DNA from 3 places in the Streptomyces sp. NPDC001532 genome. Region 3 is predicted to be linked to each of the others. Evidence: riboswitches for the same ligand, from Rfam matches in the RefSeq annotation. Region 3 holds a riboswitch; each other region holds the start of a gene.
What was found. A riboswitch is a leader RNA that binds a small molecule or an ion and turns the genes downstream of it on or off. The one in region 3 is predicted to bind cyclic di-AMP.
Positions count from the first base shown of each region.

Region 1: it holds a riboswitch for cyclic di-AMP, as region 3 does, so the genes downstream of both, ABT232_RS30810 (C40 family peptidase) here and ABT232_RS02875 (transglycosylase family protein) in region 3, are expected to answer to the same signal.
Region 2: it holds a riboswitch for cyclic di-AMP, as region 3 does, so the genes downstream of both, ABT232_RS09545 (M23 family metallopeptidase) here and ABT232_RS02875 (transglycosylase family protein) in region 3, are expected to answer to the same signal.

Region 1 is NZ_JBEPAL010000043.1:62,834-72,904, forward strand. It holds gene ABT232_RS30785 (DUF5691 domain-containing protein) at 1-1,330, shown strand, start outside; gene icmB (coenzyme B12-dependent isobutyryl CoA mutase small subunit) at 1,808-2,224, opposite strand; gene ABT232_RS30795 (esterase/lipase family protein) at 2,672-3,670, shown strand; gene ABT232_RS30800 (M23 family metallopeptidase) at 3,816-5,501, shown strand; gene pcrA (DNA helicase PcrA) at 5,595-8,075, opposite strand; cyclic di-AMP (ydaO/yuaA leader) riboswitch at 8,378-8,533, shown strand; gene ABT232_RS30810 (C40 family peptidase) at 8,541-9,716, shown strand.
Region 2 is NZ_JBEPAL010000007.1:108,719-118,789, forward strand. It holds gene ABT232_RS09525 (CobW family GTP-binding protein) at 1-486, shown strand, start outside; gene ABT232_RS09530 (DNA gyrase/topoisomerase IV subunit A) at 514-2,970, opposite strand; gene ABT232_RS09535 (M16 family metallopeptidase) at 3,239-4,633, shown strand; gene ABT232_RS09540 (M16 family metallopeptidase) at 4,630-6,018, shown strand; cyclic di-AMP (ydaO/yuaA leader) riboswitch at 6,222-6,388, shown strand; gene ABT232_RS09545 (M23 family metallopeptidase) at 6,401-7,165, shown strand; gene ABT232_RS09550 (GntR family transcriptional regulator) at 7,362-8,063, shown strand; gene ABT232_RS09555 (HPr family phosphocarrier protein) at 8,327-8,608, opposite strand; gene ABT232_RS09560 (bifunctional acetate--CoA ligase family protein/GNAT family N-acetyltransferase) at 8,787-10,071, shown strand, end outside.
Region 3 is NZ_JBEPAL010000002.1:48,302-58,372, reverse strand. It holds gene ABT232_RS02900 (SurA N-terminal domain-containing protein) at 1-306, shown strand, start outside; gene ABT232_RS02895 (nucleoside triphosphate pyrophosphohydrolase) at 494-1,531, shown strand; gene ABT232_RS02890 (globin domain-containing protein) at 1,590-3,152, opposite strand; gene ABT232_RS02885 (cytochrome P450 family protein) at 3,280-4,758, shown strand; gene ABT232_RS02880 (transglycosylase family protein) at 4,934-5,992, shown strand; cyclic di-AMP (ydaO/yuaA leader) riboswitch at 6,175-6,345, shown strand; gene ABT232_RS02875 (transglycosylase family protein) at 6,350-7,042, shown strand; gene eno (phosphopyruvate hydratase) at 7,303-8,583, shown strand; gene ABT232_RS02865 (FtsB family cell division protein) at 8,696-9,172, shown strand; gene ABT232_RS02860 (DUF501 domain-containing protein) at 9,193-9,786, shown strand; gene ABT232_RS02855 (Ppx/GppA phosphatase family protein) at 9,783-10,071, shown strand, end outside.

The sequences.
Region 1 (10,071 bases), on a different contig from region 3:
TCTGATGGAGCTGCTGCCCCAGTGGCTCGCGACGGCCAACGCCCGCGGCTTCGCGGCGCCGCCCCAGGCGCTGCCCGCGCTGCTGGACGCGGCCCGCGGCCGCACGGACCTGCGGCCGGCGGCGCTGGCCTTCGCGGGCCCGCGCGCCCTGTGGCTCGCCCGGCTGAACCCGGACTGGCGGTTCGCGCTGCGCTCGGCACCCGGCGGCGAGGCGGCGCTCCCCCGGCTGGAGGACACCGAACGGGTGCGGCGGCTGTGGCGGGAGGGCCTGTTCGCGGAGCGGGTCGCCCTGCTGGCGGCGATCCGCGCGTACGACCCGGCCGGCGCCCGGGAACTGCTGGCGGGAACATGGCCGACGGAGCGGGCCGAGGACCGGCTGATGTTCCTGGACTCGCTGCGCTCCGGACTGAGCGCCGAGGACGAGCCCTTCCTGGAGCAGGCGCTGGCCGACCGGAGCCGCAATGTGCGGGCCACCGCGGCGGAGCTGCTGTCCGCGCTGCCGGGTTCCGCGCTGGCCGGGCGGATGGCGGTCCGGGCGGCGGCCTGCGTGGCCGTCGATCACACCGGGGACGCGCCGACGCTGGTGGTGGAGGCTCCGCACGAGTGCGACGCGGGCATGGAGCGCGACGGCGTGGTCGCCAAGGCTCCGGCGGGACGGGGTGAACGGTCGTGGTGGTTCGGTCAGTTGGTGGAGGCGGCGCCGCTCTCTGCCTGGCCGGCGCGGCTGGGCCGCCGTACGCCGAGGGAGATCCTGGCGCTGCCGGTGGCCGACGACTGGCGGGGCGAGCTGCACGCGGCCTGGTGCCGGGCGGCGGTGCGGCAGCGGGACGCCGAATGGGCCCAGGCCCTGCTCGGCACACCATCCTCCCCCGAGGCGGGCGGGCCGGGCGCGGTGTCCCTGGCGGAGCGGGCCAAGCTGCTGGGCACGCTCGGCGCGGACGAGCGGGCCGCGTGGGTCGCCGGGTTCATCGCGGCACACGGGCTGTCGGAGGCGTTCCAGCTGCTCGGAGTGTGTGCGGTGCCGTGGGCCGCGCCGCTGGGGCGGGCGGTCGTCGACGCTCTCAACATCGCGCGGGACGCGGGGAGTTATCCATGGAGCTTCAGCGGAGTGATGGGGCTGGCCGAGCGGTGTCTGGATCCTTCCGAGGCCGGCCGCCTCGACGGGCTCCTGGCGGCGCCGGAGGAAGCGGAGGACGCGTCACCGGGCGCGGGCGGCTACTGGACCGAGGCGTTCCAGCGCCTGGTGACCACTCTGCGACTGCGGGCGGCCATGGCCGAGGAACTGGGACAGACATCGCAGGCCGACACCATCGGCCCACCCGGCAACTGACCCGACACCCGCTCGCGCCACCGCTCCGGCCTTCGGTCCGACATCCGGCCCCACTGTTCGACAGTGTCTTCAGCCGACGCCCAAACCCACTGTTCGGCAGAGTCTTCGGACCGACCCGGCCCCCGCTGTTCGCAGGGCCTTCGCTCCGACACCCGGCCTCGCTGTTCGGCGGAGCCGTCGCTCCGACGTCCGAGCCCGCTGCCGACAGGCCTTCGATCGCACCCGCGAACCCGGTCCTCGGCAGGCCTCGCACGCCCGACCCGGCCGCAGGCAGACCTCGCACGCCCCACTCGGCCGTCTGCAGTCCCCGCAAGCGCGACCCGCCCAACGACAGGCCCTCTGGTCCGGCCCCCAGGCCATCTGGTTCGGCGCCCACGCAGGCCTTCGCGGGCCGGGCCCGCTCAGGCCGGAGCGGGAGCCCGGAAGGAAGCGTCAGGCCCGCGGCGGCCACCGCGGCCCACCCGCACCGCCGGAGGCCTACGCCTCGGCCGGCTGCCGTACGTTGGCCCGCACCCAGTCCACGATCGACGCGGTCGTCGCCCCGGGCGTGAAGATCTCGGCGACACCCTTCTCCTTCAGCGGAGCGATGTCGGCCTCGGGGATGATCCCGCCGCCGAAGACCAGGATGTCCGCGGCGTCACGCTCCTTGAGCAGCTCGATCACCGCCGCGAAGAGCGTGTTGTGCGCGCCGGAGAGGATGGACAGGCCGATCGCGTCGGCGTCCTCCTGGATCGCCGTGTCGACGATCTGCTCCGGAGTCTGGTGAAGCCCGGTGTAGATGACCTCCATACCGGCGTCGCGCAGCGCCCGCGCGATCACCTTGGCCCCACGATCGTGGCCGTCGAGCCCCGGCTTGGCGACCACCACGCGGATCGGACCGGCTGCCACACCCATCACTGCCTCCATGAAGCGACTACATCCATCCGTACCGACAAGTACCGCACACATCACACATGCCGTGCATGTGGCGCGTATCACACATTCGTTCCGATCGGTCCGTCGCCCAGCCTCCGGGGACGCCACCACGGCACGGACACCTCACCGGGCTCGGACCCGGTGAAGTGAACGAACGTTATCGCCAGCATCCCGCAACCGGCAGTTTCGCGGTGAAGAGGGAGGGGGAAATCACACGTGGGACATATTCGCAGCGCACCGTTCCGAGCCCTGGCGGCCCACGCGCCGCACCAGCCGACGACCCACGGGCCATGTCGGAACCCTGCGCGCCGGGAGCCGCAGCGAGGACACCAGACCCGCCCCGCCGCCGACCGCCTCCATCGCGGCCCCCTTCGGAAGCACACGGGGGACAGCGCCGCCCTCCCGCGTGCCGACAGGAGGTCGGCCATGAAGGCCTTACAGCTCACCCGGGCACTACCGCCCCTTCTCCCCCTCCCTTTTCCTTCACCCCTCTTCTCCTCACTCTCCTTCTCCTCGCTCTCCTTCTCCTCACTCCCCTTCTTTCCCCTTCCCCTCCTCCCGTCGATCCGCCGGCGTCTGCTCCCAGCCCTCCCGGCCCTCCCGAGCGGTCTGAGCGGACTGTCCGCGGCTCTCCTCAAGGCGACCGCCCTGGAGATCGCGGTGCTCGCCGCCCACCTCGTGCTCTATCCGTCCGGCATCACCCAGGAGCGCAGGCCCCCCGCCACCCCTCCCCCTGACGGCGATGCGGCGCCGCGACTGCCGGCGAACGTCCGGCCACCGGTCGTCCTGCTGCACGGCTTCATCGACAACCGCTCGGTCTTCGTGCTCCTCCGCCGCAGCCTCGCCCAGCTCGGCGTCCGCCACCTCGCATCGCTCAACTACTCCCCGCTGACCTGCGACGTCCGCACCGCGGCCGCACTGCTCGGCCGGCACATCGAGGAGATCTGCGAGCGCACGGGCAGCGATCGGGTGGACGTGGTCGGCCACAGCCTCGGCGGCCTGATCGCCCGGTACTACGTCCAGCGACTCGGTGGCGACCGGCGCGTCCGCACCCTGATCACCCTCGGTACGCCGCACTCCGGCACCCGGGTGGCGCGGCTGGCCAACGCCCATCCGATCGTGCGGCAGATGCGGCCCACCTCCGATGTGATCGAGGAGCTGGCCGGACCCGCGCCGGGCTGCCGGACGCGGTTCGTCTGTTTCTGGAGCGACCTCGACCATGTGATGGTCCCGCCGGAGGCCGCCCGCCTCGACCATCCCGACCTGATAGTGCGCAATGTGCGAGTGACCGGGATCGGACATCTCGCCCTTCCGGTCCATCCGGCCGTCGCGACCGGCATACGCCAGGCCCTCGACCAGGCGTATCCGGCGCATCCGGCGAGCTCGGACGCCACCGCGCACACCGACGGCGCGACCGTGGCCTGATCGCTCCCTCGCCGAAGAGACCCGCGAAAGGGCTCAACGACTGGTCCACACAGCCGTCTCATCGGCGCCTGACAGCCACTCGGGGTCGAACAGACTTCGAACACAAAGCCAAAGTCGTGCCCGCCTGCCCCCGAAACACGGCCGAATGCCCGTTTCCCGCGAGCATGAAACCTGTCGAAGATTGTCGTGCCCGCGTACCGCCGGGTACAGTCGCCGCACTGCTCTGGCAGCCCCTGTTGTCGAGGCGAAAGAGAAGTTGGTGAACGACCGTCACCCGTCGGGGGGCACAACCACCCCGGCTCCGGCTTCCGATGCCTCCTCGGCGCCCTACGCGTCGTACGGCTCCCAGGAAGCCCACTACGGCGACTTCACCACATACGGCAGTTACCCGGCGGGCGGTTTTGACACCTCCGGCCACCATGCCGCGTCGTCCACGACCACCTTCCAGGCCGACCCGCTCTTCGGCGACATGCACGACAGCGGCCACGACACCGGCGCGTACGACTCCGCCCAGTGGAACACCGGCAGCCACCACACCCTGAACCAGGACCCGTACGCGGCCCAGCACCACGCCGCCTACGACACCGGCGCCTACGACACGACCGCCTGGTCGGCCGAGTATCAGCAGGTCGCCGGCATCCCGCATCAGGGCACCGCCCCGGACGTCAGCGGCCAGTGGGACGCGAGCTCCTGGCTCCAGCCCGAGCAGAGCGGCAGTCCGGCGGACCAGACCCAGCAGTGGGACTGGGGCACGCAGACCTTCGACACCGGCGCCTACGACGCCACCCAGTGGAACACCGCCGGCACCGACGCCGAGCAGCAGGCGACCGCCACCTACGAGCAGGTCTCCTACGAAGAGCCCACGGCCTACGAGGACCCCGCGTCCTACGAAGAGACCACCGGTTACGAGGAGTCCGCGGGCTACGAGGACCCGGCCGGGTACGCGGACGACAACTCCTACGACGGACCGGGGCAAACCGTTCCGGCAGAGGACGGCCTGGCCGCCACCGGCGAACTCCCCGTCGTGGAACTGCTCGACGACCAGGAAGAGGCCACCCCCGCCCCGGTCTCGCGCGCGGCCTCCCGCAGCGGCTCCCGTTCCCGCCGCCGTACGCCCGCCAAGCGGTCCGCACTGCTGACCGTCGCCGTGCCCTCGGCCTGCGTCATGGGCGTCGCCGGTATCGCCGCCGCCTCGGTCGGCACGTTCGCCGACGACACCCAGGAGACCTCGACCACCGCGGCCGACGCCCAGCCGGTGAAACCGTCCGCCGCCAACAACAAGCTGGACACCCAGCTGGAAAGCCTCTCCGCGGAGGCCGACGACTTCGCCGACCGGGCCAGCCGCACCCAGGAGCGCATCGACCTCAAGGCGCAGCAGGAGGCGGAGCGGAGGCGGGCCGCCGAGGAGGCCGCCCGCAAGGAACGGCTCCGCCCGAAGTTCGCCCTCCCGGTCGCTCAGCACGGTCTCAGCGCCTACTACGGCCAGGCCGGCATCAACTGGATGTCCGTGCACACCGGCATCGACTTCCCGGTCTCCTACGGTTCGACCGTGATGGCCGCCACCGACGGCACCGTCCGCACCGAGTGGAACAGCGCCTACGGCAACATGATGATCGTGACGGCGAAGGACGGCACGGAGACCTGGTACTGCCACCTCTCCAGCTACACCGTCGCGTCCGGTACGACCGTCAAGGCCGGCGACGCGATCGCCTACTCCGGGAACTCCGGCAACTCGACCGGTCCGCACCTGCACTTCGAGGTCCGTCCGGGCGGCGGCTCGGCCATAGACCCGCTGTCCTGGCTGCGCAGCCACGGCCTGGACCCGTCGTAGGACCGCACACACCCTTCGAGTGAGCCCCCGCCATGTGCCCGGCGGGGGCTTTCCTCATGGTGTCTTCGGCGCTACGGCATGGCGTCGTCGGCGCTACAGCTTCTCCACCGGCGCGTACCGCAGCAGGAGCCGCTTGGGCTTGGTGTCGCCGAAGTCGATCGTGGCCTCGGCGTTCGCGCCGGTGCCCTTGACCCCGACCACGGTGCCGAGCCCGAACTGGTCGTGTGTGACCCGGTCGCCGACGGCCAGGGACACCACCGGCTTCTCGGCGGTGCGGCGGGTGGCGAAGCCGGAGGCGCCGGACGCCGACGAGCGGGAGCGCGACGACGACAGCGAGGCGGCCACACCCGAGACCGGGCCGGCCGGAGCCGCGACGGCACCCGTGCGCTTCCAGTCGACGTGCGTCGGAGGGATCTCCTCCAGGAACCGCGACGGCGGGTTGTACTGCGGCTGTCCCCAGGCGCTGCGCATGGAGGAGCGGGTGAGGTACAGCCGCTCCCGCGCGCGGGTGATGCCCACGTACGCCAGGCGGCGCTCCTCCTCCAGCTCCTTGGTCTCGCCGAGGGCCCGCATGTGCGGGAAGACGCCGTCCTCCATGCCGGTGAGGAAGACCACCGGGAACTCCAGGCCCTTGGCGGTGTGCAGGGTCATCAGTGTGATGACGCCGTCGCCGTCCTCCTCGTCGGGGATCTGGTCGGAGTCCGCGACCAGCGCGACCCGCTCCAGGAATTCGGAGAGCGAGCCGGCGGTCTCACCCTCACCGGACTCCTGCTCGAACTCCAGGGCGACGGCGGCGAGTTCCTGGAGGTTCTCGATACGGGTCTCGTCCTGCGGGTCGGTGGAGGCCTGAAGCTCGGCGAGGTAGCCCGTGCGTTCGAGCACCGCCTCTAGGATCGTCGCCGGTCCGGCGCCGGACTCGACGATCGTGCGCAGCTCCTCCATCAGCGTGTTGAACCGCTTGACCGCGTTGGTGGACCGCGCGGCCATGCCGTACGCCTCGTCGACCCGCTTCAGCGCCTGCGGGAAGCTGATCTTCTCCCGTTGGGACAGGGCGTCGATCATCGCCTCGGCGCGGTCGCCGATGCCGCGCTTGGGCACGTTCAGGATGCGACGCAGCGGGACCGAGTCCTCGGGGTTGGACAGGACACGCAGGTAGGCCAGGACGTCCCGGACCTCCTTGCGCTCGTAGAAGCGGACGCCGCCGACGACCTTGTAGGGCAGACCGACGCGGATGAAGACCTCTTCGAAGACACGGGACTGGGCGTTCGTCCGGTAGAAGACGGCGACGTCGCCGGCCTTCGCGTCACCCGCGTCCGTGAGGCGGTCTATCTCGTCGGCGACGAACTGAGCCTCGTCGTGCTCGGTGTCGGCGACGTAGCCGGTGATGCGCGCGCCCGCGCCCGCGTTGGTCCACAGGTTCTTGGGGCGGCGGGACTCGTTGCGCTCGATGACCGCGTTGGCAGCGGAGAGGATCGTCTGGGTGGAGCGGTAGTTCTGCTCCAGCAGGATCGTCGTCGCGTTCGGGTAGTCCTCCTCGAACTGGAGGATGTTGCGGATCGTCGCGCCGCGGAAGGCGTAGATCGACTGGTCGGCGTCACCCACGACGCACAGCTCGGCGGGAGCCAGGTCGTCCTCGCTGGGCGGTACGTCCACCGGGTGCTCGGAGGTGCCGACCAGCTCGCGGACCAGGGCGTACTGGGCGTGGTTGGTGTCCTGGTACTCGTCGACCAGCACGTGGCGGAAGCGGCGGCGGTAGTGCTCGGCGACGTCCGGGAAGGCGCGCAGCAGGTTGACCGTCGTCATGATCAGGTCGTCGAAGTCCAGCGCGTTCGCCTCGCGCAGGCGCGACTGGTACATGGCGTAGGCCTGGGCGAGGGTCTTCTCGAAGCCGTCGGTGGCCTGGGCGGCGAAGTCCTCCTCGTCGATCAGCTCGTTCTTCAGGTTGCTGATCTTGGCGCTGAAGGACTTCGGCGGGAAACGCTTGGGGTCCAGCTCGAGATCGCGGCAGACCAGGGCCATCAGGCGCTTGGAGTCGGCGGCGTCGTAGATCGAGAACGACGAGGTGAAGCCGAGCTTCTTGCTCTCGCGGCGCAGGATGCGGACGCACGCGCTGTGGAAGGTCATCACCCACATGGCGTTGGCGCGCGGGCCGACGAGCTGCTCGACGCGCTCCTTCATCTCGCCCGCGGCCTTGTTGGTGAAGGTGATCGCGAGGATCTGCCCGGGGTGCACGCCCCGCTCGCCCAGCAGGTGGGCGATGCGGTGGGTGAGCACGCGGGTCTTGCCGGAGCCGGCGCCGGCCACGATGAGCAGCGGGGTGCCGGAGTGGACGACGGCGGCGCGCTGGTTCTCGTTCAGCCCCTCCAGGAGCACGGCCGGGTCGACCACGGGGCGCGGGGCGCCGTCGCGGTAGTGGGCGTCCCGGTCCGGTGGCAGGTCGAACTTCCCGCCGAACAGATCGTCCGGGATCGACTCCGGTACGTGATCGTCCTCGGGCGGCGGCGGGGGCTCCTCCGCGTGGGCCCGCGGGGCCTGGAGGTCCGCCAGGAAGCTGTCGTCAAAGAGGCTGCTCATCGCTCTCCGAGTCTAGGGCGCCCCACTGACAACCGAGGGCCACCCGGAAGACATCCCCGTCACACCTCACCGATGATCTTGGGAATGCCTCTCGTCACGGCTCGCGTCCACACGATTACAAGGCCAACCCGCCACGCAGCGCTCCGGATCGACGACGGCGAGCGACCCCGACCGGAAGGTCACGAAAATGTATCGGGCATATCACCCACCAACCTTCACAGTCGGCACACGAGTTGGCTACCGTGCCGGGCAGGCCGTACGACCCCCACCGGCGAACCCCGCCGGACCGTACGGCCTCCGCCGAGTCCTGCGCGCCCACACCGGGCCCGGAGCCGGGGACCCACCGAACTCTGGGGTGAATCGGCCCCTCCCTCCGGGGAGCGGACCGTAGGGCAACCCTTCCTAACGACCCGCCCGAACCCGACAGCTAACCCGGTAGGCGGCCGATGGAAGGAGTCGCCTCCCTTGGCGTCGCACCGCAAGTCGCGTCCCACCGCGCGCGTGGCAGGCATACGCACCCCCGCCCTCGCCACCGCGGCCCTCACCTCCGTGGCCCTGCTCTCGCAGACCGCCGACGCCGCTCCCTCGACCGACGACAAGCCGAGCCTGGAGGAGGTCGAGAAGAAGGTCGACGATCTCTACCGCCAGGCGGAGTCGGCGACCGAGAAGTACAACGCGGCCAAGGAGCGGACCACCAAGCAGCGCAAGCGCGTCGACACCCTCCTGGACGACGTCGCCGAGCGCGCACAGAAGCTCAACGAGGCACGCGCCGAACTGGGCTCGTACGCCGCGGCCCAGTACCGCACCGGGGCCGCCGCCCCCGACACCGCGACCTTCCTGCTCGCGGACACCCCGCAGGACTACTTCGACCAGACTCAGCTGATGGGCCGACTGACCAGCCGTCAGAAGGAAGCGGTCGACGACTACTTCGCTCAGCAGACCGAGACGATGGAGAAGCGTCGCGAGGCCACCGAGAGCCTCCAGACGCTCACCGACTCGCAGACCGACCTCAGGACGGCCAAGGCGACCGTCCAGAAGAAGCTGTCCACCGCGCGGGAGCTGCTGTCGCAGCTGACCGCGGAGGAGAAGGCGCGGCTCGCGGCGATCGAGAAGCGCAAGCAGGAGGAGGCCGCCCGCAAGGCCGCCGAGCTCGCGCGGCAGCAGGCCGAGGCGGAGGAGCAGCGGCAGCAGGAGGAGGCCGCCGCGCAGGAGACCGCGCAGGAGCAGGCCCCTCAGCAGGAGAGCACCGGGGACACCTCCACCGCCACCGACTCCACGTACGCCGCCAAGGCCGAGAAGGCGCTCGCCTTCTCCCGCGCGCAGATCGGCAAGCCCTACGTCTGGGGCGCCACCGGGCCCGACTCCTACGACTGCTCCGGCCTCACCCAGGCCGCCTGGAAGGCCGCCGGCGTCACCCTCCCCCGCACCACCTACGACCAGGTGAACGCCGGCACCACGGTCTCCGTCGCCGCCGCCCAGCCCGGCGACCTCGTCTTCTTCTACGACGACATCACCCACGTCGGCATCTACATCGGCAACGGAATGATGATCCACGCGCCGAAGCCCGGGGCGTACGTACGCGAGGAATCGATCTACTACGACGGCGAGTCGTCGATCCACAGCGTGGTACGACCGGCCTGAGCCGGGGCGGCGGGCTGATCCGGGGTGGCGGAAGCGGGACGGCGGGCAGCCGGCGGCGGGCACTGAGGGCCGGGCAGCTGGCGCCGGGCGTAGAGGGTTGGGCGCCAGGCGCTGGAGGTCGGGCAGCTGGCGCTGGGCCTCGGGGGCCGAGGGCTGAAGGCCCGGCGCTCAGGGCCGGGCAGCCTGCGCAGGGCGTAGAGGGCTGGGTGCTCGAGGTCGGGCAGCTGGCGCTGGGCCTCGGGGGCCGGGCGTCGGGCGCTGAGGGCCGGACGGCGCGCGCGCCGGCGGCCGGGCAGCTGGCGCTGAGGGCCGAGCGTTGGGCACCGGGCGCTCAAGGGCGCGCAACTGGCGCCGG
Region 2 (10,071 bases), on a different contig from region 3:
GCCGCGGACGACGAGGCCGACGGCCACGCCGGTCACCTGCACACCGGCTACGACAGCCTCTCGTTCACCACCGACCGCCCCCTGGACCCCCGCCGGCTGATGCGGTTCCTCGACAGTCGGCCCGAGGGGCTGTACCGGATCAAGGGCTACGTCGACTTCGGCGCCCACGATCCGCGCAACCGGTACGCCGTCCACGCGGTGGGACGGTTCCTGCGGTTCTACCCGGAGCCCTGGGCGGCCGGCGCCGAACGCCTCACCCAGCTCGTCCTGATCGGCTCCGGCATCGACGCCCCGCTGCTCGACAAGGAGCTGGAGGCGTGCCGCGCCGACGCCCCGCACACCGCCGACGAGCACGCCATGTGGGGCGTCCTGCGCTACGTCCAGGACCCCGAGGACCCGGACGAGCCGGACCTCGATGTGAGCGACCTCGACGAGCCGGACCTCGATGTGAGCGACCCGGACGAGCCGGACCCCGCTGACATGTGAGGCCCGGCCGGTCCGGTCGTGGGGTGCCTACAGCGGCCCCGCCACCGCCGCCACCGTCTTCGCCAGGGACACGCCCGAACCGTCGCGGCGCGGGTCGATCTCGGGGAGCTCGGCCGGCGTGCCGTTCTTCTGGGCGGCCTTCGCCGGGACCGCGCCCGTCCAGGCGAAGGACAGGCAGTCCTCGCCCTTCAGGAACCGCTGGCAGCGCACGCCGCCGGTGGCCCGGCCCTTGCGCGGGAACTGGTCGAACGGGGTCACCTTGGCGGTCGTCTGGACGGAGTCGTCCAGCGTGCCGCGCGAGCCCGCGACGGTGAAGACGATCGCGTCGGCGGCCGGATCGACGGCCGTGAACGAGATGACCTTGGCGCCGTCGGTGAGCTTGATGCCCGCCATGCCGCCCGCGGGCCGGCCCTGCGGACGGACCTGCGCGGCCTGATAGCGCAGCAGCTGGGCGTCGTCGGTGATGAAGACCAGGTCCTCCTCGCCGGTGCGCAGCTCAACCGCGCCGACGATCCGGTCACCCTCCTTGAGGGTGATCACCTCCAGCTCGTCCTTGTTGGACGGGTAGTCCGGGACCACGCGCTTGACGACGCCCTGCGCGGTGCCGAGCGCCAGGCCCGGAGAGGACTCGTCGAGCGTGGTCAGGCAGACCACCGTCTCGTCGTCCTCCAGGGTGACGAACTCCGCCAGCGGCGCACCGCCCGAGACGGTGGGCGCGGCGGCGGTCTCCGGCAGCTGGGGCAGGTCGACGACGTTGATCCGCAGCAGCCGGCCCGCCGAGGTCACCGCGCCCACCTCGCCGCGGGCCGTGGCCGGCACCGCGGAGACGATCACGTCGTGCTTGGCGCGCCGGGCGTCGGCGTCCTCCGCGAACGGCTCGGCGTTGGCCGTACGGGCCAACAGACCCGTCGAGGACAGCAGCACCCGGCACGGGTCGTCCGCCACCTGGAGCGGCACGGCGGCGGCCGTGGTGCCCGCGGACTCCAGCAGGACCGTACGCCGCTCGGTGCCGAACTTCTTGGCCACCGAGGCCAGTTCGTTGGAGACCAGCTTGCGCAGCTCCGCGTCCGACTCCAGGATCCGGGTCAGCTCCTCGATCTCGCTGTTGAGCCGGTCCTTCTCCGCCTCCAGCTCGATGCGGTCGTACTTGGTGAGGCGGCGCAGCGGGGTGTCCAGGATGTACTGCGTCTGGGTCTCGCTCAGCGAGAAGCGCTCGATCAGGCGCTCCTTGGCCTGCGCGGAGTTGTCGCTGGAGCGGATCAGCCGGATGACCTCGTCGATGTCGACCAGCGCGGTGAGCAGGCCCTCGACCAGGTGCAGCCGGTCGCGCCGCTTGCCGCGGCGGAACTCCGAGCGGCGCCGCACGACCTCGAAGCGGTGGTCGAGGTAGACCTCCAGCAGCTCCTTCAGGCCCAGCGTCAGCGGCTGGCCGTCCACCAGCGCCACGTTGTTGATGCCGAAGGACTCCTCCATCGGCGTCAGCTTGTAGAGCTGCTCCAGGACCGCCTCGGGCACGAAGCCGTTCTTGATCTCGATGACCAGGCGCAGCCCGTGCTCGCGGTCGGTGAGGTCCTTGACGTCGGCGATGCCCTGGATCTTCTTGGAACCGACCAGGTCCTTGATCTTGGCGATGACCTTCTCGGGGCCGACCGTGAAGGGCAGCTCGGTGACGACCAGGCCCTTGCGGCGGGCCGTGACGGTCTCCACCGACACGGTGGCGCGGATCTTGAAGGTGCCGCGGCCGCTCTCGTACGCGTCCCTGATCCCGGCCAGGCCGACGATCCGGCCGCCGGTGGGCAGGTCGGGGCCCGGGACGTGCTTCATCAGCGCGTCGAGGTCGGCGTTCGGGTGGCGGATCAGATGGCGGGCGGCGGCGATGACCTCGCCCAGGTTGTGCGGCGGCATGTTGGTGGCCATGCCGACCGCGATGCCGGAGGCGCCGTTCACCAGGAGGTTCGGGAAGGCGGCGGGCAGCGCGACCGGCTCCCGCTCCTGGCCGTCGTAGTTCGGGGCGAAGTCGACCGTGTCCTCTTCGATGGACTCGGTCATCAGACCGGTGGCCGCGGCCATCCGGCACTCGGTGTACCGCATGGCGGCCGGCGGGTCGTCGTTGCCCAGGGAGCCGAAGTTGCCGTGGCCGTCCACCAGCGGGACCCGCATCGAGAACGGCTGGGCCATGCGCACCAGGGCGTCGTAGATCGACGCGTCACCGTGCGGGTGCAGCTTGCCCATGACCTCGCCGACCACGCGGGCGCACTTCACATAGCCGCGCTCCGGGCGCAGGCCCATCTCGTTCATCTGGTAGACGATGCGCCGGTGCACCGGCTTGAGACCGTCACGGGCGTCCGGCAGGGCGCGGGAGTAGATGACCGAGTACGCGTACTCAAGGAAGGAGCCCTGCATCTCGTCGACGACGTCGATGTCGAGAATCTTCTCCTCGTACGAGTCGTCGGGCGGCGGGGTCTTCGTGCTGCGGCGGGCCATCGCTGCCTGGCTCCTTGCTGAAGCGTGTGAACGGATCTGACGCGGACCATTGTGGACCGCGGCACTGACAACGCGGAGCGGGACCCGGCGTAGGCCGCCCGGCCCCCCGCTGCCCGCAGGCTACGCCCTCTCGGCGGACAACCCGGTTCTCGCTCTCGGCGTACGCGCCACGGGAACTTCGCAGACCGTCCGCACGCTTGCATACAGTGGCAGGACCGGCAGGAAACAAGCGGTCTCAGCCACCGCATCAGCGATCGAAGGGACGTACATGCCCATGGGTCACACGGCCACAGCCGAGGCAGGCTCCGGCGGCCTGACAGCGACCGAGCACCGCCTGTCCAACGGCCTGCGCGTGGTGCTCTCCGAGGACCACCTGACCCCGGTCGCGGCGGTGTGCCTCTGGTACGACGTCGGCTCGCGCCACGAGGTCAAGGGGCGTACCGGCCTGGCTCACCTTTTCGAGCACTTGATGTTCCAGGGCTCCGCCCAGGTCAAGGGCAACGGTCACTTCGAGCTGGTGCAGGGCGCGGGCGGCTCGCTCAACGGCACCACCAGCTTCGAGCGCACCAACTACTTCGAGACCATGCCCGCCCACCAGCTGGAGCTCGCGCTCTGGCTGGAGGCCGACCGCATGGGCTCCCTGCTGGCCGCCCTGGACGACGAGTCCATGGAGAACCAGCGCGACGTCGTCAAGAACGAGCGCCGCCAGCGCTACGACAACGTGCCCTACGGCACCGCCTTCGAGAAGCTGACCGCCCTCGCCTACCCGGAGGGCCACCCCTACCACCACACGCCGATCGGCTCGATGGCCGACCTGGACGCGGCGACCCTGGAGGACGCGCGCGCGTTCTTCCGCACCTACTACGCGCCCAACAACGCGGTGCTCTCGGTCGTCGGCGACATCGACCCCGAGCAGACCCTCGCCTGGATCGAGAAGTACTTCGGCTCCATCGCCTCCCACGACGGCAAGCCCGCCCCGCGCGACGGCTCGCTGCCGGAGGTCATCGGCGAGCAGCTGCGCGAGGTCGTCGAGGAGGAGGTCCCGGCGCGCGCCCTGATGGCCGCCTACCGCCTCCCGCACGACGGCACGCGCGCGTGCGACGCGGCCGACCTGGCGCTCACCGTCCTCGGCGGCGGCGAGTCCTCCCGCCTCTACAACCGTCTCGTCCGCCGGGACCGCACGGCCGTCGCGGCCGGCTTCGGCCTGCTGCGGCTGGCCGGGGCACCCTCCCTGGGCTGGCTGGACGTGAAGACCTCCGGCGACGTCGAGGTGCCGGTGATCGAGGCCGCCATCGACGAGGAGCTGGCCCGCTTCGCCGAGGAGGGCCCGACCGCCGAGGAGATGGAGCGCGCCCAGGCCCAGCTGGAGCGCGAGTGGCTGGACCGGCTGGGCACGGTCGCCGGCCGCGCCGACGAACTCTGCCGCTACGCGGTGCTGTTCGGCGACCCGCAGCTCGCCCTGACCGCCGTGCAGCGGGTGCTGGAGGTGACGGCGGAGGAGGTCCAGGAGGTCGCCAAGGCCCGCCTGCGGCCCGACAACCGCGCGGTGCTCGTCTACGAGCCGATCAGCCCCGAGCAGCCCGAGGACGTCGAGGGCACCCAGGACCCCGAATCCGCGGCGACCGTGGAAGCCGCCGACGACAACGAGGAGGCGGCCAAGTGACCGAGCTCGCCACGATGGACTTCCACCCGCAGCCGCACCCGGGCGACGCCAAGCCCTGGGCGTTCCCGGCGCCCACCCGCGCCACCCTCGACAACGGCCTGACGGTCCTGCGCTGCCACCGCCCCGGCCAGCAGGTCGTCGCCGTCGAGGTGCTGCTGGACGCCCCGCTGGACGCCGAGCCGGCCGGCCTGGACGGCGTCGCCACGATCATGGCGCGGGCCTTCTCCGAGGGCACCGACAAGCACTCCGCCGAGGACTTCGCCGCCGAGCTGGAGCGCGCCGGTGCCACCCTGGACGCGCACGCCGACCACCCGGGCGTCCGGCTGAGCCTGGAGGTCCCGGCCTCCCGGCTGGAGAAGGGCCTCGGCCTGCTCGCCGACGCGCTGCGCGCGCCCGCCTTCGCCGACAGCGAGGTCGAGCGGCTGGTCCGCAACCGGCTGGACGAGATCCCGCACGAGCTGGCCAACCCCGCGCGGCGCGCCGCCAAGGAACTGTCCAGGGAGCTGTTCCCGGCCTCGTCGCGCATGTCGCGCCCCCGCCAGGGCACCGAGGAGACGGTCGCGAAGATCGACGCGGCGGCCGTCCGCGGCTTCTACGAGCGGCACGTCCGCCCGGGCACGGCCACCGCCGTGGTGGTCGGCGACCTCACCGGCATCGACCTGGACGCCCTGCTCGGCGAGACCCTGGGCGCCTGGACGGGCTCCTCGGCCGAGCCCCGCCCGGTGCCGCCGGTCACCGCCGACGACACCGGCCGCGTGGTCATCGTCGACCGTCCCGGCGCGGTCCAGACCCAGCTGCTCATCGGCCGTGTCGGCGCCGACCGGCACGACCGTGTCTGGCCCGCCCAGGTGCTCGGCACCTACTGCCTCGGCGGCACCCTCACCTCCCGCCTGGACCGTGTCCTGCGCGAGGAGAAGGGCTACACCTACGGCGTGCGGTCGTTCGGGCAGGTCCTGCGGTCCGCCCCGGACGGCACCGGCGCCTCGCTGCTGGCCATCAGCGGCTCCGTGGACACCCCGAACACCGGTCCGGCGCTGGAGGACCTGTGGGCGGTGCTGCGCAAGCTCGCGGAGGGCGGCCTGACCGACGCCGAGCGGGACGTCGCCGTGCAGAACCTGGTCGGTGTGGCGCCGCTGAAGTACGAGACGGCGGCGGCCGTGGCGAGCACGCTGGCCGACCAGGTCGAGCAGCACCTGCCGGACGACTACCAGGCGACGCTGTACCGGCAGCTGGCGGCGACCGGCACGGTCGAGGCCACCGCCGCGGTCGTCAACGCCTTCCCGGTGGACCGTCTGGTGACGGTCCTGGTCGGTGACGCGGCGCAGATCAAGGAGCCCGTCGAGGCTCTTGGCATCGGCGAAGTCACCGTCGTGACGGCCGAGTAGACGAGGCGGCAGCCGAGCGGATGTCGAGGGGCCCTGGTGACCGATGCGTCACCAGGGCCCCTTGATGTCCGAATTGAGGGAGAGGCTGCCTGTCTGACCTGTGGCATGCGCTACAAAAGCCCGGATCGGTTTGGGAATTGAAAGTGCGCCCGCTTAGCGTCATCCGGGCTGTTCGTCAGGCAGTGCGCCGCACCCGCGGCACCGGACAGTCATCGCCGAGTCCCCGTACGGCGCGAGCCAGGGGAGCCGGGGACCCAACCCATAAGTCCCTGGGGTGAATCGGACGCCCGCGCGGTCGCGAGGAAGTCCGTAGGAGACCTTCCTGCTCCGAACCCGTCAGCTAACCCGGTAGGCGAGAGGGAAGGAAAGGACCAGCCACTTCATGGCGTTCACGCGCGCCACCGGGAAGCACCGTCGTCCCAGCCGGATGCACCGCACCACCGCCCGCGCCGCGGGTGTCGCGGCGCTCACCACCACCGGTGTCATCGGTACCCTGGCGGGCCCCTCGCTCGCCGCCGAGCCGGCCGCCGAGCAGACCGGCCTGCTGCCGGTGATCACCATCGGCGACACGGTCGCCCAGCAGATCGACGCCCAGGCCGCCGCCCAGCAGCAGGCCGCCGAGCAGGCCGCCGCCGAGCGCGAGGCCGAGGCCGCCGCCGCCGAGCGGGCCGAGCAGGCGGTCGTCAAGGCCCGCGCGGCCGAGGAGCGCGCCGCCCGTGAGGCCGAGCGCAAGCGCCTCAACACCTTCGTGCTGCCGATCGCCGGCTCCTACGTCTCCACCGGCTACCAGTCCGGCGGCGCCCTGTGGTCCTCCGGCAGCCACACCGGCGTCGACTTCCACGCCGCGAGCGGCACCTCCGTCCACGCGGTCGGCGCCGGCACGGTCGTCGAGGCCGGCTGGGGCGGGGCGTACGGCAACCAGGTGGTGATCCGGATGCACGACGGCACGTACACCCAGTACGGCCACCTGTCCTCCATCGGGGTGTCCGTCGGCCAGACGGTGACCCCGGGCCAGCAGATCGCCCTGTCCGGCGCCACCGGCAACGTCACCGGCGCGCATCTGCACTTCGAGGCCCGCACCAGCGCGGAGTACGGCTCGGACATCGACCCGGTCGCCTATCTGCGCGCGCACGGCGTGCGCATCTGACGGCGGCCCGCCACCGCTCCACAAGCCTTCCCGAAGCCCCGGCCCCGGCCGGGGCTTTCGGTGTTTCGGACGCCCCGCTGTCCAAAAAATATCCATGGATTCCGGCCCGCCATCGGAAATTGCGGCTCATTGCAATAGAGTCACTGAACACACGTCAATCAGCGACGTTTCACGGGGATTAAGGCGGAGGTCGGTCATGCGTATTCCGGCGCACTCGGTCTGCACGGCGATCCGGGACGACATCGTCGCGGGTGTCTACGAGCGCGGCAGCCGGCTCACCGAGGAACTGCTCGCCCGCCGCTACGGCGTCTCGCGCGTGCCCGTCCGGGAGGCCCTGCGCACGCTGGAGGCGGAGGGGTTCGTGGTGACCCGGCGGCACGCGGGCGCGTGCGTCGCCGAACCCACCGAGCAGGAGGCCTCCGACCTGCTGGAGATGCGACTGCTGCTGGAGCCGCTGGGTGCCTCCCGCGCGGCGCAGCGGCGCACCGAGGCGCATCTGAAGGTGCTGCGCGGACTGGTCCGGCTGGGCCAGGAGCGGGCCCGCCGGGGCCACAGTGACGATCTGCGCTCTCTGGGCGGCTGGTTCCACGAGACGCTGGCCCAGGCCTCCGGCAGCCCCGCCCTGACCTCGATGCTCACCCAGCTGCGGCACAAGATCGCCTGGATGTACGCGGTGGAGGCGTCGGCCGGCCCCGCGGAGGCCTGGGCCGAGCACGGCGCGATCGTGGACGCGGTGGCGCGCGGGGACAGCGAGCGGGCCCGGGCGCTCACCGCCCTGCACACCGAGCGCTCCCTCGCCGCGCACCGGCTGCGGTTCCGCCCGGGCTCGGCCGCCGAACGGCCGGAGCGTGTGAGGAACTCGCAACATGCCGTAAACATGTCGGGCCTGCGGCATTAACACGGGCACCGTATACAAAGAGCAGATATCAAGCGGCCTGGTATTCGTCCTGCCCTTTTATCGGCACGCCGGGAATTCTCCCGTCGGGCCGCTTCCGCGTGCCCGGAAAAGTTCTCTCGCGTGGTTGGCGCGCCTGGAATTCCGCGTCGGCCGGCGCCGCGGCGCCCCATAAGTTTTTCGGGAGATACGGGGAATGCGGGGGAATGGCGAAGCCGCGCCGCCCGGCAGGGGCGACGCGGCTCCGATGCGGCTGCCGCCGAGCGTCAGACGGTCTCGGGAAGCTCCTCGAGGCCCTCGGAGACCAGCTTGGCCAGACGGTCGAGCGCGGCGTCCGCGCCCTCGGCGTCGGAGGCGAGCACGATCTCCTCGCCGCCCTGGGCGCCCAGGCCGAGGACGGCCAGCATGGAGGCCGCGTTGACGGGGTTCCCGTCGGCCTTGGCGATCGTGACCGGGACGCCGGAGGCCGTGGCGGCTCGGACGAAGATGGAGGCGGGGCGGGCGTGGAGACCCTCGGCCCAGCCGACGTTGACGCGGCGCTCAGCCATGTGATGCTGCCCTTCAGGTGTTCAGGGTTGTCTAGACCAGTTTCCCATACGGTGAGGCATGCCCGGAGCGGGCGTGCCTCACCCCCGGAGACGTCGCCGGACCGCGGCCTCGGTCCGGCTCCCGTCCCCCACAGACTGCCCCGCGCCGTTGTCGGACGCGAGCCGTACTCTGGGGCCCATGCAGACCTCGTCGGACCGGCACGAGTACCCCGCCCACTGGGAAGCCGACGTGGTGCTGCGCGACGGCGGCACCGCGCGCGTCCGCCCCATCACGGTCGACGACGCGGAGCGCCTGGTCAGCTTCTACGAGCAGGTGTCGGACGAGTCGAAGTACTACCGCTTCTTCGCGCCCTACCCGCGGCTGTCCGCGAAGGACGTCCACCGCTTCACGCACCACGACTTCGTGGACCGGGTGGGACTCGCGGCCACCATCGGCGGCGAGTTCATCGCCACCGTGCGCTACGACCGCATCGGCGCCGACGGACTGCCCGCCTCCGCCCCCGCCGACGAGGCCGAGGTCGCCTTCCTCGTGCAGGACGCCCACCAGGGCCGCGGCGTCGCCTCCGCCCTGCTGGAGCACGTCGCCGCCGTCGCCCGCGAGCGCGGCATCCGCCGCTTCGCCGCCGAGGTGCTGCCCGCCAACAACAAGATGATCAAGGTGTTCACGGACGCCGGGTACACCCAGAAGCGCAGCTTCGAGGACGGCGTCGTCCGCCTGGAACTCGACCTCGAACCCACCGACCGCTCCCTGGCCGTGCAGTACGCGCGCGAACACCGCGCGGAGGCGCGGTCCGTGCAGCGGCTGCTCGCCCCCGGCTCGGTCGCCGTCGTCGGCGCAGGCCGCACGCCCGGAGGCGTCGGCCGCGGCGTGCTGGGCAACATCCGGGACGCCGGTTTCACCGGGCCGCTGTACGCCGTGAACAAGGCGCTGCCCGACGGGCAGCGGGAACTCGACGGAGTGCCGGCCCACCGGTCGGTGCGCGACATCGACGGCCCCGTCGACCTCGCGGTCGTCGCCGTCCCGGCCGAACACGTGCCCGAGGTCGTCGCCGAGTGCGGCGAGCACGGGGTGCAGGGCCTCGTGGTCCTCTCCGCCGGATACGCCGAGAGCGGCCCCGAGGGACGCGAGCGCCAGCGGGCCCTCGTCCGCCAGGCACGCGCGTACGGGATGCGGATCATCGGCCCCAACGCGTTCGGGATCATCAACAACTCCCCGCAGGTCCGGCTCAACGCCTCCCTCGCCCCCGAGCTGCCCCGCCCCGGCCGGATCGGCCTGTTCGCCCAGTCCGGCGCCATCGGCATCGCCCTGCTGTCCCGCCTGCACCGGCGAGGCGGCGGCGTCACCGGGGTCACCGGCGTCTCCACCTTCGTCTCCTCCGGCAACCGCGCGGACGTGTCCGGCAACGACGTCCTCCAGTACTGGTACGACGACCCGGACACCGACGTCGTCCTCATGTACCTGG
Region 3 (10,071 bases):
CTGGAGCAGCAGGTCGGCGGGTCCGAGGCGCTGGAGACGGCCTGGCTCCAGCAGTACAGCGTGGCGCCGGAGCGCCTGGACGACAATCTGCGGCTCCAGCTGGAGGCCCAGAAGCTCGCCGCCAAGCTCGGCACCGACACCAGCCAGCCCGCCTTCTGGAAGGCCCTCTCCGAGGCCTCCGCCGACCTGGGCGTCGACCTCAACCCGCGCTACGGCACCTGGGACGTGGAGAAGAGCAGCCGCGTCGACGCCAAGACGCCGTGGGTGCGCGAGGTCACGACGGCACAGACGCAGCAGACGGCGTGACGCGCTTCCGCGACGTGCTTCGACGAACGCTCCGGTGACGCGCTCCGGTGACGCGCTTCTGTGACGCACTCCGGTGACGTGCCCCGACGACGGATCCGGTGACGTGCGCCGGTGACATGATCGGATCATCGCGGACGCCTGTGGACAACTCGCGAGGCGTGTCGGCGGGGTGCGTTACGTTCGGATCGTGAACGCAACCAGCTTCGAAGGCGCCCCGGACCCGACCGCCCCCGGACGCGTCGTCCTGCTCACCACCAGCCACCGCGTCGCACCGGGCCTGCTGTCCTGGCCCGCGTGGCAGGCGCTGCACGCCGCCGACCGCGTGCTGTGCGCGGACGGAGCCCATCCGCAGCTCCCCTATCTGCGGGAGGCCGGGATAGCGGTCGACGAGGCCGCCCCGACCGCCGAGGAACTGGTCGACGCCTGCGCCGGCGGGCACACCGTGGTCGTCGTCGCGGTCGGCGAGGGCGAGCCCGCCCTGACCGACGGCCTGGCGCGGCTCGCCGGTTCCGGCCGGGTGCAGATGCCCGACCTGGAACTGCTGCCCGCCTCCTACGACCTGCCGGGCGCCCGGCTCCTCGACCTCGTGCAGGTCATGGACCGCATCCGCGCGGAGTGCCCGTGGTCGTCCCGGCAGACCCACAAAGGGCTCGCCAAGTACGCCATCGAGGAGGCGTACGAACTCGTCGAGGCCATCGAGGACGGCGACCGCGACGAGCTCCGCGAGGAACTGGGGGACGTCCTGCTCCAGGTGGTCTTCCACGCCCGTATCGCCGAGGAGGACATCGAGGCGCCGTTCTCCGTCGACGACGTGGCCGGCGGCATCGTCGCCAAGCTGATCCGCCGGCATCCGCATGTCTTCGGGGACGAGACGGCCGCCACGCCGGAAGAGGTCAAGGAGCACTGGCTGCGCACCAAGGCCCAGGAGAAGCAGCGGACCTCGGTGACGGAGGGCGTGCCCCTGCACCAGCCCGGTCTCGCCCTCGCCGCGAAGCTGGCGTCCCGGGTGCGAACCGCGGAACTGGACGTCCCCCTGCCGCGCTCCCAGGGCATCGGCTACGAGCTGCTGGCCCTGGCCGCGCGCGCCGAGGCCGAGGGCACGGACCCGGAGGCGGCCCTGCGCGCGGCGGCCCGCGCGTACCGGGACGCGATCAGGGCGTACGAGGAACAGGAGGCGCGGGAGCCGGGCGAGCCGGGCGACGGGACGGCCGCGGAGCGGGAGTAGGGGAGCAGTGAGGTAGGGGGAGTAGCGGGAGTAGGGGAGCAGCGGAGCGGTCGCCGCGTCAGTCCGGGAGGTCGCGCGCGGCCGGGTCGTGCCAGTGCGGCTGGGGGCGGCCCAGCAGCCATTCGCCCGGGCCGAGAGGGCGGGCGGTGTCCTCGCCGGCGGGCGGCAGGGAGTCGTGGAAGATGCGGTCCGGCCTGGTGCCGAGAAGGGGGAGGTGGGCGGTGACCTCGTCGACCAGTCCGGGTGGCCCGGCCAGATAGACATCGTGCCGGTCCCAGCCGGCGCGGTTGCCGAGGGCGGTGAGCAGCCGTTCGGTGGCCTGGGCGCCGGGGCGGCCGGGAGCGGGGGTGATGCAGGTGACGGTGAGACCCGGCAGCCGGGCCTGGGCCGCTTCGAGGGCGAGGCGGTCGTAGAGACGGGCGCTGTCCCGGGCGACGACGAAGAGCCGGACGCTGGGAGCGCTCGGATCGGCGAGGGGCTTCTTCCGGCCCCCGGTCCCCGCCGACCCGCGCGGCCGGGCGGGGAGCCGCGTCCTCTCTCCGCCCTCCGCCGGCCGGCGCTCCGTGGAAGCCTCGGGCGACTGCCCGCCCGCAGGCGCCTCATCCGGCGAATCCTCTCCCGCCGCTTCCTCACCCGCCGCCTCCTCACCCGACCGATCCTCACCTGGCAGTCCCAGGGCAGACCGGCCCGCACCCGGCAGATCCCCGCCCGACCGATCCCCACCCGGCAGATCTCCACCCGGTAGCGCCTCGCCCGTCATTTGCTCCAGCAGCGCCTTGACGGGGGCCCAGCCCGTACCGGCCGCGATGAGGGTGATCGGCCGCCGCTCCGGTGCGCAGGGCGCTTCGGATGTGCCGGATGTTCCGGGCGCTCCGGATAACCGCGGCCACGTCCCCCGCAGCACCGTGTCCCCGCCCGCCGCCCCGATCCGCAGCACGTCTCCCTCGCGCACGCCGTTCACCAGCACCGTGGACAGCAGGCCTCCCGGTACCAGGCTGACGTGGAGGTCGACGGTGTGGTCGGGGCGGGGTGCGTTCGCCAGGGAGTAGGGGCGCCAGATGCCCGGCAGCCGTGGGGTGTTGACGGTGACGTACTGACCGGGGAGGTAGGGGAGGGGGTGGGAGGGGCGGAGGGTGAGGAGCGCGAGGTCGTCACCGTGCCGGACATGACGTACGACCTCGGCGTCCCACCAGGGAGGCCGGCCCGCGCCACGAGCCTCGCGCGCGCCCTGGAGCATGTGGTCGGCGATGCCCGCGTACGCCTCCTGCCAGGCCTTCTCCGTCTCCCGGGTCCAGGCGGCCCCGGAGACCGTGGCGAAGGCGGCGAGGAGGCTCTCCCCGACGGCGGCGTAGTGCTCGGGCCGCGCCAGGTACTTGCGGTGGTCCCGGCCGAGCGCGCGCAGGTACTCGGGCAGCTCCGGGTCGTCCAGCCGTGCCACGACCCGGGTCAGCGCGGCGAACAGACGGTCGCGCTGGCGCCGCATGTCCTCGGGGAAGTCGACCGGGAAGAGGGCGCGGAGGTCGGGGTGATGGTGGAAGAGGTGGGCGTAGAAGTACTTCACCGCGAACTCGGCCCGTCGCTCGACGACGGCGAAGCTGGTCCTGAGCAGATCGGGGTCCACGGGCGGAATGTAGGGAGGTGAGGAAACGCGAAGTCAAAGAGGCGGCTCTTCATGGAGATTCCGGGTGAAACCGCAGCGCCTCTCCGGCGGCCGACGCACCCGCCCGCCTCCGGATACGGTCGACGACGTGACCGACCAGCAGCCCCCGGCCCCCCACGAAGCCGCACCCGACCCCGAGCACCAGCCCAAGCCCGAGCCGGAACCCGAGCCGGAACCCGACCCCGAGCACCAGCCGGAACCCGACCCCGAGCACCAGCCGGAACCCAAGCACCAGCCCGACCCCCAGCACCAGCCGGACCCCCAGCACCAGCCCGAGCCCAAGTCCGCACCCGCACCCGCACCCACCCCCACCCCCACCCCCACAGCCCCCGCCCTCTTCACCTGGGAATTCGCCACCGACCCCTACCCCGCCTACGCCTGGCTCCGTGAGCACGCCCCCGTGCATCGGACGCGGCTGCCCAGCGGGGTCGAGGCCTGGCTGGTCACGCGGTACGCGGATGCCAAGCAGGCGCTGGCCGACCAGCGGTTGTCGAAGAACCCCGCGCACCACGACGAGCCCGCGCACGCCAAGGGCAAGACGGGCATTCCGGGGGAGCGCAAGGCGGAGCTGATGACGCATCTGCTCAACATCGACCCGCCGGACCACACCCGGCTGCGCCGGCTGGTCTCGAAGGCGTTCACGCCCCGGCGGGTCGCGGAGTTCGCCCCGCGTGTGCAGCAGCTCACCGACCAGCTCATCGACCGGTTCGCAGGCGACGGCTCCGCCGACCTCATCCACGAGTTCGCGTTCCCGCTGCCCATCTACGCCATCTGCGACATGCTCGGCGTCCCGCGCGAGGACCAGGACGACTTCCGGGACTGGGCGGGCATGATGATCCGCCACGGCGGCGGGCCGCGCGGCGGTGTCGCCCGCTCGGTGAAGAAGATGCGCGGCTACCTCGCCGACCTCATCCACCGCAAACGCGAGGCGCTGCCCGCCGAACCCGCCGCCGGTGAAGACCTGATCTCCGCTCTCATCCGCGCCTCGGACCACGGCGAGCACCTGACCGAGAACGAGGCCGCGGCGATGGCGTTCATCCTGCTGTTCGCCGGCTTCGAGACCACGGTCAATCTCATCGGCAACGGCACCTACGCCCTGCTCACCCACCCCGAGCAGCGCGCCCGCCTCCAGTCCTCCCTCGCGGCCGGTGACCGCGGTCTGCTGGAGACCGGAGTCGAGGAGCTGCTGCGCTACGACGGCCCGGTGGAGCTGGCCACCTGGCGCTTCGCCACCCAGCCGCTCACCCTCGCCGGCCAGGACATCGCCCCCGGCGACCCGGTCCTGGTCGTGCTGGCCGCGGCCGACCGCGACCCCGCCCGTTTCACCGACCCCGACACCCTGGACCTCGCCCGCCGCGACAACCAGCACCTGGGGTACGGGCACGGCATCCACTACTGCCTGGGCGCCCCGCTGGCCCGTCTGGAGGGCCAGACCGCGCTCGCCACGCTGCTCACCCGGCTGCCGGATCTCCGCCTCGCCGCGGATCCGGCGGAGCTGCGCTGGCGCGGCGGTCTCATCATGCGCGGACTGCGCACGCTGCCGGTGGAGTTCACACCCCGGCCATGACGACTGCACGTCACGACCGCAAACATGACACTCCCTCACCTCTGTGATCTTCACGTGATCTACGCGGCATTAACTTGTGACAAGTGATCGTCTGCCTATACGTTCACCCATCAGCGCGGCGAGCGTCACAAGATCTCCGCCGCGCCGTCACCGCTGTCTCGCGAAAGGTCCCCGCATGCTCTCCGGGAACGGTCGTCACCGTCGCCCCCGTCAGGCTCCGGCCCTCATCGTCGCGGCCGGAGTGACTGGATCCGCCATCGCCATCCCGCTCCTCGGCGCGACCGGCGCGAGCGCCGCCACCGGTGTGACGTGGGACAGGGTCGCGGAGTGCGAGAGCGGTGGCTCCTGGAGCGCCGACAACGGCAACGGTTACTACGGCGGTCTGCAGATCTCCCAGGACAACTGGGTGGAGTACGGCGGCCTGGACTACGCCGAGAGCCCCGACGTGGCCAGCCGTTCGCAGCAGATAGCCGTCGCCGAGAGGATCCTCGCCGACCAGGGTGTCGGCGCCTGGCCCACCTGCGGCCTGCTCGGCGGCCTGGACGACGACTCCGCACCGGCGGGCGTCGACACCGGCCTCGCGGCTGACGCGGCGTCGGGCGCCTCGGCGACCCCGGACGCCTCCTCGAAGCCCGAGTCCGGCTTGTCCGACTCCTCCGTTTCGACCGGAAGCACCGGTAAGGCGGAAAGCTCTGAAGGTTCCGGTAAGTCCGGTACCTCCGGCGGCTCGGACGCCTCCGGTGATTCCGGATCCTCCGGTTCCGCGTCGTCGTCCCCGTCCTCGGGGTCCGGCTCGGACGGTGAGGCGGAAGGTTCCGGCAAGGACGGGAGCGGCGACTCCCAGGAGGGTGACAGCTCCCTCACCGCCACCACCAAGAACGACGAGTCGGACAAGTCCGGCCAGAACGACCTCTCTTCGGACGCCGTCGAATCCGGCTCCACCGGCTCCGGCCGCCACCGCGGCGACAGCGCCGACGAGGAGGCCGCGGACAGCCGTACGGCCGACTCCTCCGGCCGGCACGCCTCGCGGGACACCACCGCCGCGCGTGACGCGGCCGACGGCTCCTACACGGTCCGCGCCGGCGACAGCCTCTGGGGCATCGCCGACTCCCTTGACCTCCAGGGCGGATGGTCCGCGCTCTACACCGAGAACAAGGACACCGTCGGCGACGACCCCGACCTCATCGTTCCCGGTCAGACCCTTGAAGTAGGGGTCGAACCGGGCGAAAAGTAGCTGGAGTTCGCGTCACGGTTCGGGCTTAATGTCCGAATTGGCAGCGGTGAGATATAGGTCTCAGAAGCCCTGATCGTCTTTGAAATTCCGCGGATCGCGTGTCTACGGTCAAGGCCGCTCGTCACCGCGAGCCCCGGCTGCCGCAACGCCGAATCCTGCCAGCGGCCGTCCGGGAACAGTCGTCGCGTCAAGCGCCGTAGGCAGGAGCGGGGGACCCAAGGTAAGTGCCGGTCCCGGCAGTTCGCTGCCGGAGCCGGCTTGGGGTGAAGCCGCAGCTCGCAAGAGACTGCGGCCGGGCAACTCAACCGGCCCGAACCCGACAGCTCACCTCGCAGGCGTCGGTGAGGGGATCGATCGATGCTGTTTTCCGCCAAGGGCAAGCACCGCCGTCCGTCCAAGGCCACCCGCGCCATCGCCATCGCCGGTGTGACCGGTGCCGCCGTCGCCGCCCCGCTGATGGCCGCCGGCAACGCCTCCGCCGCCACCGCCTCCGAGTGGGACGCCGTCGCCCAGTGCGAGTCCGGCGGCAACTGGTCCATCAACACCGGCAACGGCTACTACGGCGGTCTGCAGTTCTCCGCCTCCACCTGGGCCGCGTACGGCGGCACGCAGTACGCCGCCACGGCCGACCAGGCCTCCAAGGAGCAGCAGATCACCGTCGCCGAGAAGGTCCTCGCGGGCCAGGGCAAGGGCGCCTGGCCGGTCTGCGGCACCGGCCTGTCGAACACCCCGTACGGTGGCGGCAGCGCCTCCTCCTCCACCCCTTCCTCCTCGGCCGGTGACACCGCCACCACCGAGCGCGAGACCGAGGAGCAGAGCGCCTCCCGCTCCGCCGAGCGTCCGGCCGCCGAGAAGACCGTCACCACCCCGACCGGCAAGAAGGTCGAGAAGGGCGACGGCGAGTACAAGGTGGTCAAGGGCGACACCCTCAGCTCGATCGCCGAGGAGCACGACGTCGCGGGCGGCTGGCAGAAGCTGTTCGACCTGAACAAGGACATCGTCGACGACGCCGACGTCATCTACCCGGGCCAGCAGCTGCACCTCAAGTAGGCAGCGGCGGCACCTCCGCCAGGAGAGGCCCGCAGACTCCCCGCCCCGGTGCGCGTTCCCCCGTACGCACCGGGGCGGGGTTCGCTCTTTCTGCCGTGGGTTTTGCGAAACCGTCTTTGTTCCGTTCGGAAACAATTTACTCTCGGTTCCGTCCACGGGGTGGTCGGTCGGCTGGCCGATCGCCCGGAGCCGGTTAGGCTCGTCTCGCAGAGCCACACCCGCGGCCTGCCCACCGCGTCACATTGAAGAAGGAGATGCTCGTGCCGTCCATCGACGTCGTCGTAGCCCGGGAAATCCTGGACTCCCGAGGCAACCCCACGGTCGAGGTCGAGGTCGGCCTCGACGACGGCAGCACGGGTCGTGCCGCCGTTCCGTCCGGTGCCTCCACGGGCGCCTTCGAGGCCATCGAGCTCCGTGACGGCGACCCCAACCGCTACCAGGGCAAGGGTGTCGAGAAGGCCGTCCTGGCCGTCATCGAGCAGATCGGCCCGGAGCTGGTCGGCTACGACGCCACCGAGCAGCGCCTGATCGACCAGGCCATGTTCGACCTGGACGCCACCGACAACAAGGGCTCGCTCGGCGCCAACGCCATCCTCGGCGTCTCCCTGGCCGTCGCCCACGCCGCCTCCGAGGCCAGCGACCTGCCGCTGTTCCGTTACCTGGGCGGCCCGAACGCGCACCTGCTGCCGGTGCCGATGATGAACATCCTGAACGGCGGCTCGCACGCCGACTCCAACGTGGACATCCAGGAGTTCATGATCGCGCCGATCGGCGCGGAGTCCTTCTCCGAGGCGCTGCGCTGGGGCACCGAGGTCTACCACACCCTCAAGAAGGTCCTGAAGAGCAAGGGTCTGGCCACCGGCCTCGGCGACGAGGGCGGCTTCGCCCCGAACCTGGGCTCCAACCGCGAGGCCCTGGACCTGATCCTGGAGGCCATCAAGGAGGCCGGCTACACCCCGGGCGAGCAGATCGCGCTCGCGCTGGACGTGGCCGCGTCCGAGTTCTACAAGGACGGCTCCTACGTCTTCGAGGGCAAGGAGCGCTCCGCCGCCGAGATGACGGAGTACTACGCCGAACTGGTCGAGGCGTACCCGCTGGTCTCCATCGAGGACCCGCTGTTCGAGGACGACTGGGACGGCTGGAAGACCATCACCGACAAGCTCGGTGACAAGGTCCAGCTCGTCGGTGACGACCTGTTCGTCACCAACCCGGAGCGCCTGGCCCGCGGTATCGAGGACGGCGCCGCCAACGCCCTGCTGGTGAAGGTGAACCAGATCGGTTCGCTCACCGAGACCCTGGACGCGGTCGAGCTGGCCCAGCGCAACGGCTTCAAGTGCATGATGTCGCACCGCTCCGGCGAGACCGAGGACGTCACCATCGCCGACCTGGCCGTCGCCACCAACTGCGGCCAGATCAAGACCGGCGCCCCGGCCCGCTCCGAGCGTGTCGCCAAGTACAACCAGCTGCTGCGCATCGAGGAGATCCTCGACGACGCCGCGGTGTACGCCGGCCGCAGCGCCTTCCCGCGCTTCAAGGGCTGATCCCCGGCAGGGCTAAAGCTCAGCCAGTCGTACGTACGTCCCCGTACTCGGTCCCGTACCGTGTGCGGGGACGTACGCACGTACACGCGCCGGCGAACGGGGAGGCGGGACGATGGCCGTGAAGGACCGGGACCGGTTCTCCACCGCGACCAGGATCAGACTGATCGGCGAGCAGACCGCCGCCCGCGTCTACCGCTCGCAGACCCGGCGGCAGGCCCGCCGCTCCCGGCTGACCGGCCGGGCCGCGCTGCTCGCGCTGGTGGTCTGCTCGCTGGTGGTGGCGCTCGCCTACCCGATAAGGCAGTACGTCGCCCAGCGCGCCGAGATCGCCGACCTGGAGCGCGAGCAGCGCCAGGCCCGGGAGCGCGTCGAACAGCTGCGCGACGCCAAGGCGCGATGGCAGGACGACGCCTACGCCGAGCAGCAGATCCGCCGGCGACTGCACTACGTCATGCCCGGCGAGACCGGGTACGTCGTGATCGATCCGAACGCGGTGAAGCAGTCCCGCACCGACACGGGCGGCGCCGACCGCCCCTGGTACTCGAACGTCTGGGACGGCGTCGACAAGGCCGACGCCTCGGACAGTTGAACGGAAACAGAAAGACAGGCATGCAAACGCCCCCGCCGCCCACCCCGCGCACCGAGCCCACCGACGCGGACGTCGAGGCCTTCAAGCAGCAGCTGGGCCGTCCGCCCCGCGGGCTGCGCGCGATCGCGCACCGCTGCCCCTGCGGGCAGCCGGACGTCGTGGAGACGGCCCCGCGGCTGCCCGACGGCACGCCCTTCCCGACGCTGTACTACCTGACGTGCCCTAAGGCCTCCTCGGCGATCGGCACGCTGGAGGCCAACGGCGTGATGAAGGAGATGACGGCCCGGCTGGAGAGCGACCCGGAGCTGGCCGCCGCCTACCGCGCCGCGCACGAGGACTACATCCGGCGCCGGGACGAGATCGAGGTGCTGGCGGGCTTCCCGAGCGCCGGCGGCATGCCGGACCGCGTGAAGTGCCTGCACGTCCTGGTGGCCCACTCGCTGGCCGCAGGACCCGGGGTGAACCCGCTCGGCGACGAGGCCCTGGCCATGCTGCCGGAGTGGTGGCGCAAGGGCGCGTGCGTGACCCTGCCCGACGCGGACTCCGCGGCCTCCGCGGTCTCCGAGGTCTCCGAGGTCTCCGAGGTCTCCGAGGCGGAGGGGGACGCGCAGTGACCCGGGTCGCCGCCGTGGACTGCGGCACGAACTCCATCCGCCTGCTGGTCGCCGACTGCGACCCGGCCACCGGTGAACTCGTCGAGCTGGACCGCCGTATGACGATCGTGCGGCTCGGCCAGGGTGTCGACCGCACCGGGCGGCTGGCCCCCGAGGCGCTGGAGCGGACCTTCGCGGCCTGCCGCGAGTACGCCGCCGTCATCAAGGAGCACGGCGCCCAGCGGCTGCGCTTCGTGGCCACCTCCGCCTCCCGCGACGCCGAGAACCGCGACGACTTCGTCCGCG